DNA from 4 places in the Microbulbifer sp. VAAF005 genome. Region 1 is predicted to be linked to each of the others. Evidence: predicted binding sites of a transcription regulator. Region 1 holds the regulator's gene; each other region holds the start of a gene.

Region 1 (5,280 bases):
TTCTCAATGAGGTTTCAGGAAAACCCCGTTCAGCAAACAGCACTTCCGCTGCATCGAGTATCCGGCTGACCGTATCTATCTGGCTCATAAGTATCAAACCACCATTTAAAACATACGTTTAATCGACGCCAGAGTAGCACATTCTCACTGATCTAGAGCCCGCCAGCTAAGCTCTCCACTCAGCAAGGTACAAGAGTAAAAATAACAGGGAAATGTATGTCAGGCGGTAAGATCAATACTGCTGGAGTTGATCTCCCGCCAACTTGTGCAAGTACGCCACCCCACCAGCCGGCATAGCCTTTTAGACCGGGGGCAGCTTTAACAAAAATAACTTTGAAAATTTTTTCGGTATTTTAAGATCATCCGAATAATTATTCTTTCACCTGCATATATTTCATAATCAGGGCCGCAGCCTCCTCCACACTATCAACGATATGAAAAAGGTCTAGATCACTGGCATCGATACAATCGCGCTCTAACACTGTATCTACCAACCAATCGTACAGCCCGCTCCAGTAACGCTTACCTACCAACACAATTGGGAAACGCCGCACTTTCTGCGTTTGCACCAAGGTAAGAGCTTCAAACAGCTCATCCAACGTGCCGTAGCCACCGGGAAGTCCAACGAATCCAAGTGCGTGTTTTACAAACATAAATTTCCGTACAAAAAAGTATCGGAAGTTCAAACTGATGTCCTGATATGGATTTGCCGCCTGCTCAAAAGGCAGCTCTATGTTTAACCCAATTGATGCGCCGGGCTGCCCGAAAGCCCCTCGGTTACAAGCCTCCATCAGCCCCGGCCCACCACCGGTAATCACGGGGATCCCTTCAGCCGCGAGCAACTCTCCCAACTTTACCCCCTGCTGATATTCAGGACTGTCCTCTGTAAATCTCGCCCCTCCAAACACTGTCACTGCACCACCTAACGCTATCAGCCGCTCTATCCCATCTACCAATTCAGACTGAATACGAAGCACTCTCCAGGCTTCCGGCATTTTTGCATCCAACATTATTTTTCCCTCTTTGTCAGTTCCTTCAACGCTTTCTTCTCTCCTTGCTTTCTCCATCAATGTAGCAGCTCACAAAGACTAAAACCTGAGGATTGCGCGAACAATAAATCTGTATATAATTCCAGCAACTGTATATAAATACAGAAAACTAGGTAAATCTATGACCAATCTCACCGCTCGTCAGTCCCAGGTTCTCGACCTGATCAAGTCCTACCTGGATGAAACAGGCTACCCGCCAACGCGGGCAGAAATTGCCCAGGAGCTCGGCTTCCGCTCGCCCAATGCCGCCGAGGAACACCTGAAAGCACTCGCCAGAAAAGGCGCCATTGAGATGGTTGCCGGCGCTTCCCGAGGCATTCGAATTCCGGATCACCAATCCGGCTTGCCGATTGTGGGTAGAGTAGCTGCGGGGAATCCCATACTCGCCAGCGAACATATTGAGGATTACTGCGACTTGCCCGCGAGCTTCTTCCATCCCCCCGCAGATTATTTGTTGAGGGTGCATGGTATGAGTATGCGAGATGCGGGCATTCTCGATGGAGACTTGCTGGCAGTGCAAAAGACCGAGCAAGTGCGCAATGGCCAAATCGTCGTTGCCCGTATCGATGACGAAGTCACAGTGAAACGCTTTCGCCGCAAGGGAAATCAGGCAACCGTTCAGTTGCTACCTGAAAATAATGACTTTGAGTTAATTCAAGTCGATATGAGAGATAAGAACTTTGTGATTGAGGGATTAGCCGTAGGGGTTATTCGCCAAACGCCTTAAGCCCCTAAAAACGACAACAGCGGCCATTGGCCGCTGTTGATAAGACTCGAACTAACGCTGATGTTAGTGAATAGTATGATTTACCGGCATTAAATCGTCTTCTTCCTCGAAGTAACCAGCCTCAAGATCGTCTAGATTTTGTACGGCTTCAATGCCCGCTTCCAACATAGCCCTTGCCACAGCAACCTTGTTCTTGCGCAGAAACTGAAGGCTTTCTGCAGAAAAAGAAATGCTTACCAAAGGGTCCTCTTTATGGCCAGCACGACGCAAAGCTACATCGCCATTAGCCAGCTCGATTATTTCAAAAGTTTCGGAGGACATTCGCTTTTCCTTCACGGCACAACAGTTTGCGCCCAGTGTACCACAGGCTTGCGATAAGTTTCATTCATCCAATTTGAGGGCTTCTGGCTCCTGACTTTCGAGGCAGTCTATTACCAGTACGCTATATCAAAGAATTACCTAAACCACTCAAGAGATCACAAGAGAAGAGTGAATTGCTTTGCACGTTGCACCAGCTGCGGGTTATGTCGAGTGGGCCACAACTATTCTATTGTGACTCACTCAAAGGACAGCGGACTTTCCCGCAGAGGTGCGCCTAATATCAACAACCTTCAAAATTCGCAGGAACATTACGAACCTATTCAGAAGTTCACCGAGGTCGAGTAAGCGTATTAGTTAACACTCATCCAAGTGAGCGCGCTGCCTTACCACCAATTCATTCAGCGAGCGATGCCACTGAAGCAACAACTCTTTGGACAAAGGTGCAAACTCAGGCTTGGCAACTTCGTTGTGTAGCGGGATTAAATTAACCTGTTGCTGTTTTTCATCAGCACCCACAGATATTTTCTGCTGCTCTTCCCAGGCGTAAAGCATATGGGATAACCAACTCTGCGGGTCGCCGACCAGGCCGGACAGCTCATTGGCCTCTGCACTAGCCCTACCCTGAACGCCCAGCGCATCAATGATCAACTGCGGAGACTCCGGTTCAAACCCCAGCTGAAGCTGGGCTGCCTGCTCTGCAAGAAAAGCCCGATAGGCCTTGCACAACTGCATCAACGCTGCCTCTTCCAGCGCATCGCGCTGGAGAGGCAAGTCCCACGGCTGTTGCAGCAACAGCTGGCTCTTGCGTAGAGCCGAAGTGACATGAATCGTGTAAGAGTTACTCATTACCTACTTCTTTGCCGCTGTCTTTTTAGCTGCGGGTTTCTTGCGCTTGGCAGCAGTGCTCTTGGTGGAGGCCTCTACTTTCCAACCACCATCGCGATAAAAAGCACGCCAACCGGTCGCCTTGCCCTCTTCCTCAGATTGAACATATTGCTCCTGGGTTTTGCGGCTAAATCGAACTACGGTATCCCGCCCACTGTCATCTTGAGTCGGTGCAGAGAATAGGAAGCTGTATTTTGGATCGATCTCACTCTGGTGAGGCAGCAGCTCTTTAACCAGGGGCGCACGGGTCTCACGGTTTTTCGGGAACTGGCTGGCAGCCAAGAATAGACCCGAGGCACCATCGCGCAGGATATAGTGATCCTCAACTTTGATACAGGCCAATTCCGGCATGGGAACCGGATCCATTTTCGGTGGCGCCGGCTGCCCATTTTTCAGCAGCTTGCGGGTGTTTTTACAGTCTTCATTGGTACAGCCGAAGTACTTGCCAAAGCGACCAGACTTCAACTGCATATCACTGCCACACTTATCGCACTCAATAATGGGGCCGTCATAGCCTTTAATTTTAAAAGTGCCCTGCTCAATCTCGTAGCCATTGCAATCCGGGTTATTGCCACAGATATGCAATTTACGCTGCTCATCTAGCAGGTAGCTATCCATAGCCGTGCCGCACTTGCCGCAGCGGCGCTTCTCCCGCAGCAACCTGGATTCAGCTTCCTCGTCCTTATCCGCATCGACCGCCTCATCACCAGAAACCAGGTTCATGGTATTGGTACAACGCTCTTTTGGCGGCAGTGCGTATCCAGAGCACCCCAGGAATACACCGGTGGAGCCAGTGCGGATCTGCATATGACGGCCACATTTGGTGCACTCGATATCAGTATCTGTCGGCGTATTGCGACGCATACCTGCATCGGCAGACTGGGCTTTTTCCAGGCGCCCGGAAAAGTCCTGATAAAACTCATCGAGCAGTTGCTTCCAACCCTTATCGCCGTCGGCAACCGCATCCAGGGATTCCTCCAGGTTTGCGGTAAATCCGTAGTCCATCAGGTTCTTGAAACTTTCGCTGAGACGGTCGGTAACAATATCCCCCATTTTCTCAGCGTAAAAACGACGGTTTTCCAGGCGGACATAACCGCGATCCTGGATCGTGGAAATAATGGAAGCATAGGTGGAGGGACGGCCGATACCGCGCTTCTCCAGCTCCTTAACCAGGGCCGCTTCACTAAACCGCGCAGGCGGCTTGGTAAAGTGCTGCTTGGGATCCAGCTGTTGCAGGGATAGCTTTTCGCCTACCTTCACATCTGGAAGCACCAGATCTTCATCTTTTTTGCCGCTCGGTGGCGCAACTTTCAGGAAACCATCGAAACGAATTACTCGACCCCGCGCACGCAACTCAAAGTCACCTGCGCTGACCACGATTGAAGAGGAGGTAAATTGGGCAGGCGTCATCTGGCAGGCCACGAACTGCTGCCAAATCAGGTTGTATAACCTCTCCGCATCCCGCTCAACACCGGACAACATATTTGGGGCGATACGAACATCGGACGGGCGAATCGCTTCGTGCGCCTCTTGAGCGCCCTCTTTACTGCTGTAGCTATTGGGGCTTTCTGGAAGATACTTATCGCCGTAATTCTCGGCAATATAATCCCGTGCAGATTCCACAGCCTCTTTACTGAGGTTGGTGGAATCTGTACGCATATAGGTGATATGACCGGCTTCATACAAGCGCTGGGCCAGGGTCATGGTCTTCTTCACACTGAAGCCGAGGCGGTTACTGGCCGCCTGCTGCAAGGTAGAAGTAATAAATGGTGCACTGGGCTTGGAGCTGGTTGGCTTATCGTCACGGGCGGAAACAACAAACTCACTGGACTGAAGCTGCTTGGCAGCACTCATTGCCAGCTCTTCGTTGGTAGGACGGAAAGCCTCACCAGCCTGCTTTTTCACCTCGAGGCGCAGCTTGGAAGCCTTTGCCGTCGCCGTATCGGCAAACAGGGTCCAGTACTCTTCCGGGATAAACGCGCGAATCTCCCGCTCCCGCTCAACTACGAGGCGGACCGCAACAGATTGCACACGTCCCGCAGACAAGCCCCTGGCCACTTTTTCCCACAGTAGAGGGGATACCATATAGCCAACGATTCGATCGAGGAAACGGCGCGCTTGCTGGGCGTTTACCCGATTAATATTCAGGCGGCCGGGATCTTTAAAGGCCTCCTGAATCGCAGACTTGGTAATTTCATTAAACACTACCCGGCGGTAGCGATCGTTATCGCCACCAATTGCTTCACGCAAATGCCAGGCAATTGCCTCTCCCTCGCGATCCAAGTCCGTTGCGAGGTA
Region 2 (5,280 bases), 1.7 Mb from region 1:
TGATCGAGCGCCTGGGCAATTAGTTCACCGCGTACGCCGCGCTGCTGTAGCTCCTGGCGAATACGCATCGGCCCCTGACCGCGCTGGACACGGGAGCGGGCAAAAACTTCGGCAAAGCGTTGATCGGATTGATAGTTGAGTTCGTGTAGGCGCTCAAATAGCGTGTCGAAATCGGCGCTGGGGAATTTTGCCGCGAGCTTTTGCCTCAATTCATGGCGGGAGTGCTCGCGGCGGGTCAACAGCTCAAGCGCCGCGCTGAAAAGCGCTTGAGCTGGATCAACGGAAAAATCCGCTTTTGAGTACGGCATTTACTCTTCCGGTAATTCCGCAGCCTCTTCAGGGGTCGCAGGCACTAAATCACCGAGCAGCTGCGCACGCAACTGGCCTTCAATCTCGTTGCGAATATCGGGGTTATCGCGCAGGAACTTGGTAGCGTTCGCCTTGCCCTGGCCAATTTTGTCACCCTTGTAGCTGTACCAGGCTCCGGCTTTATCCACCAGCCCCATCTTCACGCCGTAATCGACGACCTCACCAATCATGTTAATGCCTTCACCATACATGATCTGGAACTCGGTCTGCTTAAACGGAGGAGCGACCTTGTTCTTAACCACCTTCACTCGGGTTTCGTTACCCACCACCTCATCGCCATCTTTAACGGAACCGATACGACGGATATCCAAGCGCACAGAAGAGTAGAACTTGAGGGCATTACCACCAGTAGTGGTTTCAGGGCTGCCGAACATAACACCGATCTTCATGCGAATCTGGTTAATGAAGATCGCCAGGGTGTTGGTGTTCTTGATATTACCAGTGAGCTTACGCAGTGCCTGGGACATCAAACGAGCCTGCAAGCCCACGTGGGAATCACCCATCTCACCTTCGATCTCAGCGCGCGGGGTCAAGGCCGCAACGGAGTCTACTACCAGCACATCAACGGCACCGGAGCGCACCAGCATATCGGCAACTTCCAGCGCCTGCTCACCGGTATCCGGCTGGGATACGATCAGCTCATCGACGTTAACACCCAGTTTTTCAGCGTAGATAGGGTCGAGGGCGTGCTCAGCATCCACGAAAGCACAAGTGCCACCCTTGCGCTGGGCCTCGGCAATCACCTGCAAGGTGAGGGTGGTTTTACCGGAAGATTCTGGCCCATAGATTTCAACGATACGGCCACGCGGCAAGCCGCCTATACCCAGGGCCACATCCAAGCCGAGGGAGCCGGTGGAGATCGCAGGAATACGCTCGCGCTCCTTATCTCCCATACGCATCACAGTGCCTTTACCAAACTGACGTTCAATCTGAGATAGCGCCGCTTTTAATGCCTTGTCTTTATTGGAATCCATGACCATTCCCGTATTTCTGAGCTGAATTGAGTGGTGGCAAGCTTAACGAAGGATTACTGTATAGGCAACCAGTAATTCCTCATACTGAGTACCAGCTTCAGGCTGAGCGAGCCTCGCTTCAAAAAGAAGTCTGAAGCCGGGGTAAACGAACAAAGATTGACCCGGCGGACAAGTTCAAACCGGGTGCTCACGGACAATCCTTAACATTCCCTTCAGCGCCTCAACGACCGTCTGCGATTGTACCTCTGCCCGGTTACCACTGAACAGAAAACACTTCGCATCAATCTGCACTGGCTCTTGCCCCTCCGCATGGGCCCAGGCGATCCAAACCGTACCTACCGGTTTCTCAGCAGTGCCGCCATCAGGCCCCGCGATACCACTGACCGCAACCGCAAGATTGGCATCCATCATCGCCAGAACCCCACAAGCCATCTGCCGAGCAACCGGTTCACTCACTGCCCCAAACCGCTTGAGATCATCGCTGTCGACACCCAGAACACCGTTCTTGATACGATTCGCATAGCTCACGATCGATCCATCGAACCAATTAGAAGCACCTGCTATAGAGGTAATAGCCGCCGCAATCGCACCACCGGTGCAAGATTCTGCCGACGTCACACGCCAATCTCTCTTTTCCAGCTCCCCGCCCAACTCTCTGGCAAGCTCAGTTATCTCTCTGTATTCCACCGTTTCTTCCTATTCAACCGCTCCTGGGCCACAACCGAATATTACAGCACAGAAGTGGGCTCTTATTCTGGGTGCCGACCTGCAGCAAGCTTACAAATTCAATTTTAAGTAAGCTGCCCCATACCGAATATACAACCGCCCCTCAGTGGTGAAGCCACAACCCCTTTAAAAACTCAATCCACGCCGGCTGCACACCGGCGCCGACACCAAAAGATAAATCTCACGCTATCGAAGCGCTCGCAAGCGGCGGCAGCACTCTAGAAAATAAAACTACCTATGGGAACCAGGTTGCCAATTCTAATTTCCGCCGCCGGCCCACCTTCAAATTAGAATTTAAATTTTAAAAGGGGTCTTAAATCAGCAAATAATTTCAGGCGGGCAATCCAATAAGCAACAGCAAATTTAAAAATAAAAACGTAAACAATGTAAAAACACATTAATACGCACTGGCTGATTCTAATTTTAAAGCAGAAAAGTTTTGTATATGCGATAAGTTGGACCAGTCTTACGACAAAGGGCCCGGGCTTTCCCTATGCAACAATCGGCTTTTTGTTAGTCTGTTACTGCTGTACTGAATATATAAATATCACAATAAAAAAGCAGATAAATTCCCAAGCCCAACAAGCATTAATCATCGTGGCAGATCACCGCCATTATAAAAACACAATGAAGTTGGCACCCCCATAGATAATTAAAGAAAGACAAAATCATGAATTTGAAAAAATCAGCGATCGCGGCTGCTATTGTAGGCGCCTGTGTGTCCTCACTTGCCAATTCAAAAACTTTGGTCTGGGAAGATAATTTCGACGGCGACAGTATTGATAAGTCCGTTTGGACTTACGATGTGGGCAACTCAGGCTGGGGTAACAATGAGCTGCAAACCTACACCGATGATAGCGCCAATGCCTATGTTGAAGATGGCAACCTTATTATTCAAGCACTGCAAAACGACGACGGCAGTTTTACTTCCGCCCGCCTGAAATCCCTGGGTCGTATGACTTATAAATACGGCACCATTGAAGCCCGCATTAAATTACCCGACCTGGATGCCGGATTGTGGCCCGCCTTCTGGCAGCTGGGTGGCGACTACGGCCAAGTGGGCTGGCCCGCTTGCGGCGAACTGGATATTCTTGAGGCAGGCATGGCAGATGCGCTCAACGCCGGCACGGTCAACTCAGAGGTTTCTGGCGCTTTTCATTGGCAGTATGAATCCGATGAAGGTATAAACTACACAGCGGACTACGGCCTATCAAAAAATCTAGTTGACGACTTCGGCCTCAGCACAGACCTTACCGAGGACTACCATATTTTCGGCATGACCTGGACCCCGGACAGCATCATTATGTGGGTCGACGACGAAGCCAATGAAATCATCAGCTTCAACACTGAACCCGAGGATAGACCCGAGACGCTAGATGAATTCCGCCAGCACAACTTCCTGATTCTAAACCTGGCGGTAGGTGGCAAATTCCCGGGGATTTATGCCAATAGCGACGTCACTGCCCCCATGCCCGCCAAAATGTATGTGGACTATGTTCGCATCTACGATAACGACGACAGCAGCTACAGCACAGAAATCTCCCTGGCTGAAGACACCGCCAAAACAGGTGATATCGGCGTATTTTCCGAGGGCAGCAACCTCTCCGAATCCCTGGAGCTTGGCACCGATACCGAGCTGTATGTCTGGAACCAAAACAGCATGTCAGCTACTGTCAGCGCCGAAGCTGCCGAGGGTGATGAGGCCCTGGAGTTTGATATTACCGCTGGTGAATGGTTCGGCATGGGCTTCTGGATGCACTATGACCTAAACCTAATGAACTACGAAAACGGTCATCTCAATTTCAAAATGAAAACCACCAGCAGCCAGACTATCGGCATTGGTATTTCCAGTACTGGTGGCGGAGATGCCTGGGTAGATCTGGTGGATGGTGATGATACCTACGGCCTGGAGCGCGATGGCGAATGGCATCAGGTCAGTATCCCCCTAAGCAAACTGGGAGTGGACTTCAACACTATCAGTCAGGCGTTTATGATTCGAGGTGATGCCGCCTCTGAAGATTTTGTTCTGTCCATTGACGATATCTACTTTAGCGAAAGTGTTGAAAAAACAGCCCCGACCGGTGTCTTTTCTCTCTACACCGAAACTACAGAGGCCAACTCAACTTTCACACTGGGAACTGATGGCAACCTGTATATTTGGGGCGATACCCTGCTGGAGGCCACTCAAACCCCATTCGAAGGTGAAGAGTCCCTCTCCTATTACTCCTCCGGGGCCGGCTGGTTTGGAATGGCATTTACTGCCGACAGCTACTACGATCTATCCGCCTTCGATAATGATACTGCAACGCTGAATTTCGCCCTGAAAACCAGCTCAGAAACCACCTTTAAAATTGGCATGAAGAGCGGTAGCGTCAGCGATATTGGGCAGCAGTGGATTGAATTTGCCAACGGCTCTGATCCTTACGAATTCGCGCGGGATGGCGAGTGGCACCAGGTATCAATCCCCGTTACTGATTTCAGTAGCGAGGTAGATATGTCAAATGTTATCCAGTTATTTGAGCTACTGGGTGTTGATGGAGATATCAGCGATATTGAGATTGACGACATCTATTTCTCTGGCGGAAGCTCAGACAGCGATAGCAATGGCAACTGCCGTCCTCACTCTCACAAGTGCCACCCTCATCATAAAGGGCACAACCATCGCCATAGAGACTGCAACCCACCCGCACGATGCGCACAGGGACCTCGCAGAAACTAAAAGTACAAGGGCGCTGCCAAATAGCAGCGCCCCTTTCTTTATTACACCACTCAATCTTTTTCACCAATATCAAAACCTGCCTTATTTGCCGACAGATATTACCTTTTAGGATATGACCCGGCGTAAGACAAAGCATAAAAACAATAAATCCAGATTAAATCGCTTACAATTTTGTTCAATGCAGTAGGGCCGGAAAAAAAATTTCCACACAAAATATTTGCGAACAAAAACACAAAAAAGAATTTTTTCTTTTTGTAAAAAAATTACAAGAAATTATCTTTCCGATGTATGCGACAAGCAGGACCACAACTACGACGAGAGGCCTAAATTCACTTCCCTGTAGAACAATCGTTTTGCTAGGCTTTGCTCGTGGCCAGCACCCGATTTTCAAATGAATTGAAGGAAACTGCAATTTAAGTATCTAGCATTCACTAGATTTACAAATAGTATTTAACTGTGTCACACCATCACTATCAGGCATTTTATTCTTAT
Region 3 (5,280 bases), 500 kb from region 1:
GTTTCTCTGCAAGCTAAGTTTCTGGTAGAGAATGAGAGCCAAGTATTAGTTTTTCCTTTTTTGATTTTGGCCACTTCTTAATGGCTATCTCCATTTTCAAGGCGGTTGATTTATCGGGTAGCTCTACAGAGAACACGAGCGTAAGGGGCCCCTTGCCTCGTAGTGCTTTTGCCGCTTTTGGGCCATCACTACAGTGCTCAGCAAAGCGCCTCTCCAAATCATTGGTTATACCGGTATAGAGTGTTCCTCTGGCCGTTCGAACAAGATAGAGAAACCAATTCACGCCCAGCTCTTCCTTCTTTTTTACATAGCCCATAGATTCAAGAGAATAAATCCTGCTGCTCATTAGTGCGAGGTGGCGGCTTGAACTGGGAGCAATCCAAGGTTAGGCGCCGATGATCCAAGCCCAGCTTCTTAACTGCTACCTGAAAGCGTCTTTGGAGTAGTTGAGCAAATATTCCTGTGCCAATGCGCCTTTGGGAAAACTCACTTTGATAGTCCTTACCTGCACGGCTTTGCTGTACCAAGCTCATGACATGCTTTGCCCTTTCTGGGTAGTGTACCTCCAACCATTCCCGAAATAGAGGGGCAACTTCATGGGGGAGACGCAATAGGATATATGCGGCTCTTACAGCCCCTGATTTCCGCGCAGCTGAAAGAATCGATTCCAGTTCGCAGTCATTGAGAGCGGGGATCATAGGTGCAGCGAGCACCGCAGTAGGAATACCCGCTGAACTCAGCTGTTCAATTGTTCGCAGACGAGCTGCAGGGCCAGCGGTCCTTGGTTCAAGCTTGCGCTTAAGGCCGTTATCTAGTGTGGTTACGCTGATAGCGACTTGTACTAGGTTGTCTTGTGCCATTTCAGCCAGAATAGGGAGGTCCCGCAAGATTAGTTGGCTTTTGGTGATAATGGTGACCGGATGGCGAAATTCCAGCATGATTTTTAGGAGGCCTTGAGTTATCTGCTTTTCCCGCTCCAAGGGTTGATAGGGGTCGGTATTGGCTCCCAGTGCGATGGGGCTGCACTGGTAGTGTTTCTTTCGTAAAGCCCGCTCTAGCAGTTCAGCTGCGTTCGGCTTATAGAAAATCTTGGTTTCAAAGTCTAGGCCGGGTGACAAATCCATATAAGCGTGGGCAGGACGGGCGTAGCAATAGATACAGCCATGTTCACAGCCTCTGTAGGGATTTATCGATTGAGAGAACGGAATATCAGGTGATTGATTGGTTGAAATGATAGTTTTCGATTTTTCTTCAATGGAGGAGGTTTTTAACCTCACCGGCTCATCTGGTTCCGTTTGCCAGCCGTCATTTTCACTGGAGCTGTACTGCTTAGCAAAGCGCCCTGGGAGGTTGTTGGCAGTTCCTCGGCCTCTATACAATGGCGCTGATTTGTTGTGAGAGTGATCTGACATTGCGATAACAATAACTGTATTAATGTACAGTTTACGCTGTACTTTTGACGAATTGCAAGGCCTTGTGGATTTAACTGGATAGTGTGAATACGGTTCCCTGAGAGGCTGAGCCCCTCAGGGTTTACCTGTTTTTATAAGCTGGACTCAGGCAGTGCTGCAGGATTGTATTTTGAATCCATTGTTAGACCTGATCTTTCGTCATCCCAAATCATGTGTACTACTTTCCATGACTCGCCATCATTAAGGAGCTGAATACTATTTACTCCTCTTTTAATGAACTGAGTTCTTTCTTTATCGGACCAGGCTTCATAGATGCTGAAGGCATGGGCAATATTCCCAAATCGCTCAATGATGTTGTGGATCTCTATCTCGTAAAACGGACGGCCGGCAATCAGATTTTCAAAATTTTCGGGATATTCCTGTACGGTTAGGATTGTTGATTGAGGCATACCATTGCTATCAACAAATGTACGAATCATTTTTGCGTCAGAAGTAAATAATGATTCCTGCCTCTTCCAGTCCCGTTTAAATCCCGCAGGACCAGAAATTCCGCTGTAAAGTTCATCTATAACCTTTTGTATTTTTAGCTTGTCCTTCATGGTCTTCTCCTTGTTATGCTTCAGTATGAAATCCAACTGTCGGAATGTAGCTATATCAGTACCAATTGGCGTTAAAAGTAGATTGTTGATGGGGTGAATTTTCGGAGTGCCAATAGTATTTTATTAGTTTAAGTTGAGCTTAGTGTTTTTTGTTGTTTGTGTCATCAGCTCTATGCGGGTTCGATATTGTTTGCCTTTAGGATCTGTGAGGCATTTGTACCTATTGGTAATCGGCTGAATAACTGGTTGATATATAGCAACATTGCTTTTTCTATTTCTAATCTCCTTTTTCTGGCGGGCTAGCAATAGCCACTAATTTGATATGTGAACCCTTTTCGGCGAGTTTTTATAGGAGCATCACTTAGATAATGTTTTTTGGTCCCTGTTTTTGTCTAAGATGAGTAAATAGGCCATTTGCTTTTATGTGAAGTATGAGTCGAGAGCATTACTCCAGAGAGTTGGGGCCGCAAGAAGCGCTATATATTGAGTTGACCAGGCAGTCACGAGGTGGATTGCAGCTTATTTCATTTATTAGGGTTTGTGAGCCATTAAGTGTAGAGGATGTACGCCAAGGCTTTAGCTACTTGCATTCGCGCCACCCGTTTTTGCGTGCCCGAGTAGCTAGGGGGCAGCGACTACGATGGGTGTGCGATGTTGATTTTTGTGACATTCCGAATCAAATCATTCCGCTAGAAGAGGCGATAAAGTTTGAAGAAGCATTTATGTTTCATGGGATGAGTTGTTTAGATAGTGAAAAATGCGTTTACAGTCTTACCTTGTACACCAATCAAATGGGAGATGTAGAATGGATTGTTATTGCTAGTATCCATGCCGCACTTGATGGAAGAGCCATAGTGACGCTTTTTTTGGACCTTGATAATTATCTATGCTCCCATAAAAAACCTATTGGAGTTCCATCACTCCCATTATTGGAGAGTATTGCTGATAGGCTTGGAAGTGCAGGGTTTTCTAGTGAGGAAGAATTTCAACACAAGAATAAAGCCGGATTTTTTGGGCAACAGAAAAGAGTGCAAGCGTTCATGAGCGGAGAGCATGTGCTACCTCCTACTCTGTACCAATGGAAAGTGTCGGCCGGATTATAAAGGTTGCAAAGAATAACCTTATAAAGCCAACAGCACTATATAGTGCCGTAGCAGTACTGGCAGCGCGAGTTTTAGAAACTGAAAAAAACTTGTCAGAAATAATTATTGCCTTGGATGCGAGGCAGCTTTGTACTCCGCCGATTCCATTTGAGTCTGTTGGCTCATTCTCCCAAACGGTTAGTTTAAATGTACCGCTAGAGAGTACCTCGATGGGAGTTATCAAGATCGCTAAATATTTACAATCTCAAATTGACTCAGTGATGATTGGAAAGTTGCCTCTGACCAAAAATCTGAGTGCTGGGTATAATATAGAAGAAATTATTCAGGTGGCTCATGAAATTACAGCAAAGCATGATACTTTTTTGTCAGGAATTTGCCTGTCAAACTTGGGGAGTATGAGGTTTGTGGCTGAAAATATGCGTTACTTTGAGCTGGAGAGGGGAATGGTTACCCAGCATAATGGTATAAGTCCATTAATGATTGTTACTTATACAACATATCGCCATGGAGTTTTTGTGTTGGGGTATTGTGAGCCCTTAATGAGTAAGAAAAATGTGAGCCTTTATGTCGATGAATATAAAAAAATAATAAATAGTACCGTTTCTGAAGTGCAAGATTGAGCAAGATGGAAAAGTTGATTTTTCTAGCCCTCTAATTTGTCAGGGGATGGCGGCTATTGTCTTGTTGTGGTTTTTGTGTCTGTAATTTTAAATTTAATTCTTTTGTTGTTTTGTGTGCGAATAACTTTTATATAAAAAGCTAAATCTTGAGCTTAAAGAGGTGATATAAATTGCAAAACTCAGATGGGCGTAAAGTTGCAAAGGGTTTCAAGTTGAAATTTTATCAATGAGGTTTCTTTCGGGGCGGGTTTAGTTGTGAGGGTATGGGATGTTAATATGCTAATTCATAATATTGTCTATACTGAATGACTGTCCTCGCTGTGAAAGGATGTAAGCCTAGCTAATTTTCTAGACCATGCAGAAGATCTGCAGTACCAGGTGCTTTCTGCCCTGGCTAAAAAGATCCCATTAGCTAAAAGGTAGAGTCTGTTTACACAATCTTCGATATAGAAAAATGGCTGCAGGAACTGCTTTAAAAAACAATGTTGCGTTCATAGGTCGATATATGGAGGTGTTACATGATCTCTTTTCTAAGGGCTAGAGTATTTGTTTTTGATAAGCAGATTTTATTTTTTAGCTTAGTGGCTGATTATGCGAGGTCTCTAGTTGGTGGTTTGGTAATAATTGTGACCAGCTTGGCGATGAACATTGATTCAGTAGACAGGTCTCAATATTTTCTGCGAGAAGGGGAGAGGTCGGATAATTACACTTGGATGCCATAATAAATGGCTTAGGAGGTTTTTGGGTGTAATAAAGGATAGAATTACGAAGTAGAGATTTAATCGCAAATGGTTATATCAGGACATTTTTCCAGTCATCGGCTTATGAGTAGACGATGGCTGCTTAGAAAGAATAGGTGACAATGGTAGCTACTTATGCGACTTTAATGATTGATAGACAGAAAAAACGCTAGGAATGATTTTATTAAAGAGCGAATGAGAAACTTATGAGTCATAGCGTAGGAGAATGATCTTGGATGCCTATACTGAAGCAGTCGGCTTGTTGCTAGGCCCCAAAGTGCAACGACTGAACCTTACTGGATAGGCTTGGAGTTTGTATGAATAGTGGATCCCTACTAGTACAAAACAAGTTCTGTATAAAATATATTTTGAAATTTAGCATGGTGTGTTTATATGTTGGCACGGTGATCATTGTATGTTGGCAGTGACATGTATGACTTATCGAATAGTAAATGTGTCTTTGAATGCTGTGTCTCATTAACCAGTCAATAGATTGTTTAGTGCTTCTTAGAGAGCTACAGGAACACTTTAAATGATTTAATTGTAGATGGTAGTTCCAGATGAGCTTGTTGTCGGATTTTAGCGTGAGCGTTGCTGTATTTGAGTCTTGGATATATTGGCAAAGGGAGTGGCTCGGTGAGTGATGTAGTCACTGTTGTAGGGCAAGGATTATACCTTGCTGTCGCTGCAGTTATAGGTTTGGGTATCGCGAGAATATTGCGGATTGATAATACGCTTGGTTGTCTTGTTGCCGGAGTGCTGGCAGCTTTATTGCTACCCATAATTGACTATGATACAGGTTTGCG
Region 4 (5,280 bases), 2.1 Mb from region 1:
CCAAAGCGTACAGTAACAAAAAGACGAATATACTCTGCCAGCCGCCAACGGCTAGTAGTGCGGAGCCGATCACCGGGGCGATCAGTGGTGCAATCAGCATGATGGTGCTAATCAGGGAAATAATTTTTGCCGCCTCACGGCCACTGTGTAGGTCGCGCACAATTGCAGCACATATTACTGTGGCAAAGCCGCCGCCAACTGCCTGGCAGAAGCGCAGGATAATCAGTTGGTCTACATGGTCGGTAAACAGGACTAACAGGGAGCTGGCTATATAGATACTGAGGCCGATAGTTCCTACGAGGCGCCGTCCCCAGCGATCTGATAATGGTCCGCCAAATAATTGTCCAAGGGCAAAGCCCAGCAGAAAACTGGACACTGAGTACTGCATCCGCTCGACTTCTGTATCCAGGGCCGCCGCCATCGCCGGAATGGCCGGCAGGTAGCTGTCGATGGAAAAAGGTGTCAGAGAAACGAGTGCGGCCAGCCACACCACTAGCCAGCGCGGGGCTTTCTCGTCCGGGTTAGAAGCGATGGATGTCATTATGTTGCTCAGGTACAGCCTGGAAGGATCTTCCCGGCAAAGCCCAATTGGCGGGAAATGGCTTTGGTAGAAACGGGCGGGCACATTGTCCCTTGCCCGCTTTGGATATCAGGGAGTTTAGTGCTTGTCTTCCCGCAATGTGTACAGTCCCTGTTTCAGTTTCAACAGGTGCTCCTGTAGCTGAGGACCTTTGCGCTGGGCTACGCCGATAGCGAGGACATCGATTACCACCAGATGGGCGATGCGCGAGGACAGCGGCGTATAGATCTCAATATCCTCTTCTACATCCACTTCCAGTGGGATGCTGGCTTGCTGTGCCACCGGCGAGCCGCTGGGTGCCAAACCAACCACCAGAGCGCCCTGCTCTTTTGCCATGCTCATGGAGCGAAGTAACGCCTTGGTGCGACCGCTCTGGGAGATAGCTACTACTACATCCCCCGCTTGCATGGACATGGCCGACATATTCTGGATGTGGTGGTCCGAGTGAGCAGCGGTGGCCAATTGCAGGCGGAAGAACTTGTGCTGGGCATCGGCGGCGACGGCACCGGAGGCGCCAAAACCGAAGAATTCCACCCGCTTGGAAGCGGCCATCGCAGTGACAGCGGCCTCGAGGGCACGGTCGTCAATTCTATCGCGGACTTTCAGCAGGGTATCCACCGTGGAGTCGAAAACCTTGCGCTTGTATTCGGCAATGGTATCCGTTTCCGTAACCGCAATCTGGCCGAAGCTGGGGCTGGAAGCCAGCTGCTGCGCCAGGTTCAGCTTGAACTCCTGGAATCCGGAGCAGCCCACGGCGCGGCAAAAGCGCACCACGGTCGGTTCACTCACCTGGGCTTCAGTAGCCAGGTCGACGATGCGCATATGAATGATTTCATCGGGGTTGGCGAGAATATACTCCGCCACCTTACGCTCTGATTTGCGCATGGATGACAGTTGTTCACTGATTCGTTGCGTTACTTCCGCCGGTTTCACAGGACTTCCTTCTCTATGCCAGATGGCGCAGTTTAGCCGCTGTGCCCTCCGCTGGCGAGCGACATTACATTGTCAGGTAGGGCAAAATCCTGTTTATTTACACAGGTCTTGTGCATCAGCTCTGGTACAATCTTCGCCCATGGACGTATCTCAGATTTTAGACCCCCTCAACGACGCCCAGCGCGAAGCAGTAGCTGCCGCGCCCGGCAATCAATTGGTTCTGGCCGGCGCTGGCTCGGGCAAGACCCGGGTGCTGGTACACCGCATCGCCTGGCTGATGCAGGTGGAGGGCGCCTCGCCCTACTCCATTATGGCGGTAACCTTTACCAACAAGGCGGCCCGCGAGATGCGCGCCCGTATCGAAGAGCTGCTGGGGGTGAATACCTTTGGCATGTGGGTGGGCACCTTCCACGGCCTGGCTCACCGCCTGCTCAAGGCTCACTGGCAAGAAGCCAAGTTGCCGCAGAACTTCCAGATCCTGGATTCCGACGACCAACTTCGCCTGATCAAGCGGGTACAGGCAGATCTGGGGCTGGATGATAAAAAGTGGTCACCGCGTGAAACCCAGTGGTGGATTGGCGCGCAGAAAGATGAAGGTCTGCGTCCGCAATATATCAATGCCGGCGCCGATCCCTGGTTGCAGACCATGGTGCGAATCTATTTCGCCTATGAAGAGGCCTGTCAGCGCGGCGGATTGGTGGATTTCGGCGAGCTGCTGCTGCGCGCTCACGAGCTTTGGCTGAATAACGACGCTATTTTGGCCCACTACCGTCGGCGCTTCCCCCATATCCTGGTGGATGAGTTCCAGGATACCAACACGATTCAATATGCCTGGCTGCGCTTACTCGCCGGTGAGCAGTGCCATATCACCGCCGTGGGTGACGATGACCAGTCTATCTACGGTTGGCGCGGTGCCAAGATCGAGAATATCCAGCACTTTTCCACAGACTTACGAGAAGTGCAGACGGTGCGACTGGAGCAGAACTACAGATCCACCTCCACCATTCTGAACGCGGCAAATGCGGTGATCGCCAATAACAGTGGTCGCCTAGGCAAGGAGTTGTGGACCAAGGGTGAAGAGGGTGAGCCCATCGCCGTCTACGCGGCCTACAACGAACAGGATGAATCGCGCTTTATTGTCGAGCGTATCAATGACTGGGTGCGCGACGGTAATCGCCGCGATAGCATCGCCATCCTCTACCGCTCCAATGCCCAATCCCGGGTACTTGAAGAGGGGCTTTTGCGCGAGCAGGTTCCCTACCGTATCTATGGCGGCCAGCGCTTCTACGAGCGCCTGGAAATCAAGAATGCCCTGTCTTATTTACGCCTGATTACCAACCGAGATGATGATACTGCGTTTGAACGGGTGGTGAATACGCCCACCCGTGGCATCGGCGCGCGCACTGTAGAGATGGTTCGCTCTTATGCTCGGGAGCAGGGCTGCTCCCTGTGGCAGGCGGCCAAGCTGATGTTGCAGCAGCGGGTATTGGCTGCTCGCGCCGGCAATGCCCTGCAGAGCTTCCTGGACCTGATTAACCAGCTGGCAGCGAATGCAGAAGATAAAGAGTTGGATGCTATTGCTGAGGATGTGATCGAAAACAGCGGTTTGTTGGAGTTTCACGGCAAAGAGAAAGGCGAGAAAGGTCAAACACGGGTGGAGAACTTGCAGGAACTGGTCACTGCCTGTCGCGGCTTTACCGGTGCAGGTCTGCCCGAGGGAGAGGAAGATGAGGAGGAAATCCCGCTTCTTAACCAGTTCCTCGATAGCGCTGCCCTCGATGCCGGTGAAGGTCAGGCGGATGAGTTTGAGGATGCCGTCCAGCTGATGACCCTGCACTCCGCCAAAGGCTTGGAGTTTCCCCTGGTATTTATGGCGGGTGTGGAGGAAAACCTGTTCCCCCACAAGATGTCGGCGCAGGAGCCCGGCCGCATGGAGGAGGAGAGACGCCTCTGCTACGTGGGTATCACCCGCGCCATGCGCAAGCTATACATTACCTACGCGGAAAACCGGCGTCTGTTTGGCAGTGAAACCTATAACAGCCCTTCCCGCTTTATCGGCGAAATTCCACCTAATTTGGTGCAAGAAGTGCGCCTGAAGACCGAAATTTCCCGTCCTCTCTATCAGGCGGACTACGGCAAGGTAGGCCAGTTTTCCGACCCGGCGCCAGACTTCGATGATTTGCCCCCGCTGGTCCTGGGCGGGCGAGTGGACCATGCCAAGTTTGGTGAAGGAACTGTCATTGAGTTTGAGGGAACGGGTCCTCGAATGCGGGTGCTGGTTAATTTTGACGATGTTGGCGACAAGAGGCTGATACTTTCAATGGCCAAGTTGCAGCCGCTTTAAGTGATGGCTTGAGCTGGCACTAAGCATTAAATACTGAGTGCCGGAGCATGTCGGTACTGAGAGGCATGCAGAATTGAAAGTTAGATAGTGGTGAATGGATTCCAGCGATAGCGGGAATCCATCCAAAATACCAGGGTCAGATCACAGAGGACTTCCCCTGAAGACCTAAGTTGGCGACCAAAGCGTCTGCCGATAATTTGTACAATACAAAAATAACGATAAATTAGTAGCAATGAAAAAACTCAATTGGTACCCGGCCATCATTCTCGGGCTCTTAGCCCTGCTCGCCATTACCTTCGCCGCCCTGGTAGCTTCCCGTGCAGCGATGGGCCCTGCCCAGCACTTTTCCGCAGAGGGCAATAAAGAGCTGTTCGAGTGGAAATTAGTTACTACCTGGCCCAAGAACTTCCCGGGCCTCGGCAGTGCGCCGGAGCGCTTTGCCAAGAAAGTCGAGGCCATGTCAGCCGGGCGTCTCAGGATCAAGGTGTATGGTGCCGGTGAGCTGGTACCTGCCCTGGGCGTGTTTGGTGCTGTATCGGAAGGCGCGGCGCAGATGGGGCACGGTGCTGCCTATTACTGGAAAGGCAAGGTGCCTGCAGCCCAGTTTTTTACCGCAGTGCCTTTCGGATTGAATGCCCAGGAAATGAATGGTTGGTTGCATCACGGCGGTGGTCTCGAACTCTGGGAGGAGATCTACGAGCCCTTTAACCTGATTCCACTTGCGGGGGGCTCCACCGGTGTACAGATGGCCGGCTGGTTCAACAAACCTATCAAGTCGGTGAAGGATTTACAGGGTCTTAAGATGCGTATTCCCGGCCTGGGCGGAGAGGTTTTAAACCGCGCCGGTGGCACGGCGGTGACCATTCCCGGTGGAGAACTCTACACCGCCCTACAGACTGGAGTGATCGATGCTACCGAATGGGTGGGCCCCTACAACGATCTCGCTTTTGGTTTCCACCAGGTTGCCGAATATTACTACTACCCCGGGTGGCATGAGCCGGGTTCTATCCTGGAATTTATCGTCAATAAAAAGGCGTTCGAAAAACTGCCCACCGATTTGCAGGAAATAGTGCGAGTCGCCGCCCGTGAAGCCAACCAGGATATGCTCGACGAATACACGGCACGCAATAACCGGGCCCTCAAGGAGCTGGTAGAAGAGCACGGGGTAAAAGTGGAGCGCTTGCCGGAAGATGTTCTGTCTCACCTGAAGAAGATCAACAACGAAATCATGCAGGAGACGGCGCAGCGGGACCCGGAGTTTGCCCGTGTTTACAAAGCCTTTAAGGAATTTGAACGGGATGTGAAGCCCTACCACGAGATCAGTGAAGAAGCTTACTACCAAGCGCGAGAAGTAAAAGAAGATTAGCGCCCATCTACTAGGCAAATGAAGGTGCCGGCTGTGTTGCTCTACAGCCGGGGAACC

The links. Region 1 encodes LexA, which represses DNA repair genes until DNA is damaged. Its sites were predicted from a motif close to ACTGTNTNTANANACAGT; they were not measured.
Region 2: a site for LexA is predicted at 1,399-1,416, ahead of recA (recombinase RecA). Genes of this name have one in related genera too.
Region 3: a site for LexA is predicted at 1,426-1,443, ahead of P0078_RS21380 (PA0069 family radical SAM protein). Genes of this name have one in related genera too.
Region 4: a site for LexA is predicted at 1,602-1,619, ahead of uvrD (DNA helicase II). Genes of this name have one in related genera too.

The regions. Positions count from the first base shown of each region.
Region 1 covers NZ_CP120233.1:5,263,543-5,268,822, reverse strand. The annotation lists gene P0078_RS23730 (TetR/AcrR family transcriptional regulator) at 1-88, opposite strand, end outside; gene P0078_RS23725 (LOG family protein) at 372-1,010, opposite strand; gene lexA (transcriptional repressor LexA) at 1,171-1,776, shown strand; gene P0078_RS23715 (hypothetical protein) at 1,840-2,097, opposite strand; gene P0078_RS23710 (DUF6586 family protein) at 2,452-2,943, opposite strand; gene topA (type I DNA topoisomerase) at 2,947-5,280, opposite strand, start outside.
Region 2 covers NZ_CP120233.1:1,603,865-1,609,144, forward strand. The annotation lists gene P0078_RS07170 (regulatory protein RecX) at 1-308, opposite strand, end outside; gene recA (recombinase RecA) at 309-1,343, opposite strand; gene P0078_RS07180 (CinA family protein) at 1,518-2,030, opposite strand; gene P0078_RS07185 (glycoside hydrolase family 16 protein) at 2,740-4,788, shown strand.
Region 3 covers NZ_CP120233.1:4,759,742-4,765,021, forward strand. The annotation lists gene P0078_RS21375 (GIY-YIG nuclease family protein) at 14-346, opposite strand; gene P0078_RS21380 (PA0069 family radical SAM protein) at 321-1,412, opposite strand; gene P0078_RS21385 (hypothetical protein) at 1,544-2,011, opposite strand; gene P0078_RS21390 (hypothetical protein) at 2,443-3,114, shown strand; gene P0078_RS21395 (hypothetical protein) at 3,090-3,734, shown strand.
Region 4 covers NZ_CP120233.1:3,196,131-3,201,410, forward strand. The annotation lists gene P0078_RS14190 (multidrug effflux MFS transporter) at 1-541, opposite strand, end outside; gene hexR (transcriptional regulator HexR) at 659-1,513, opposite strand; gene uvrD (DNA helicase II) at 1,653-3,857, shown strand; gene P0078_RS14205 (TRAP transporter substrate-binding protein) at 4,090-5,223, shown strand.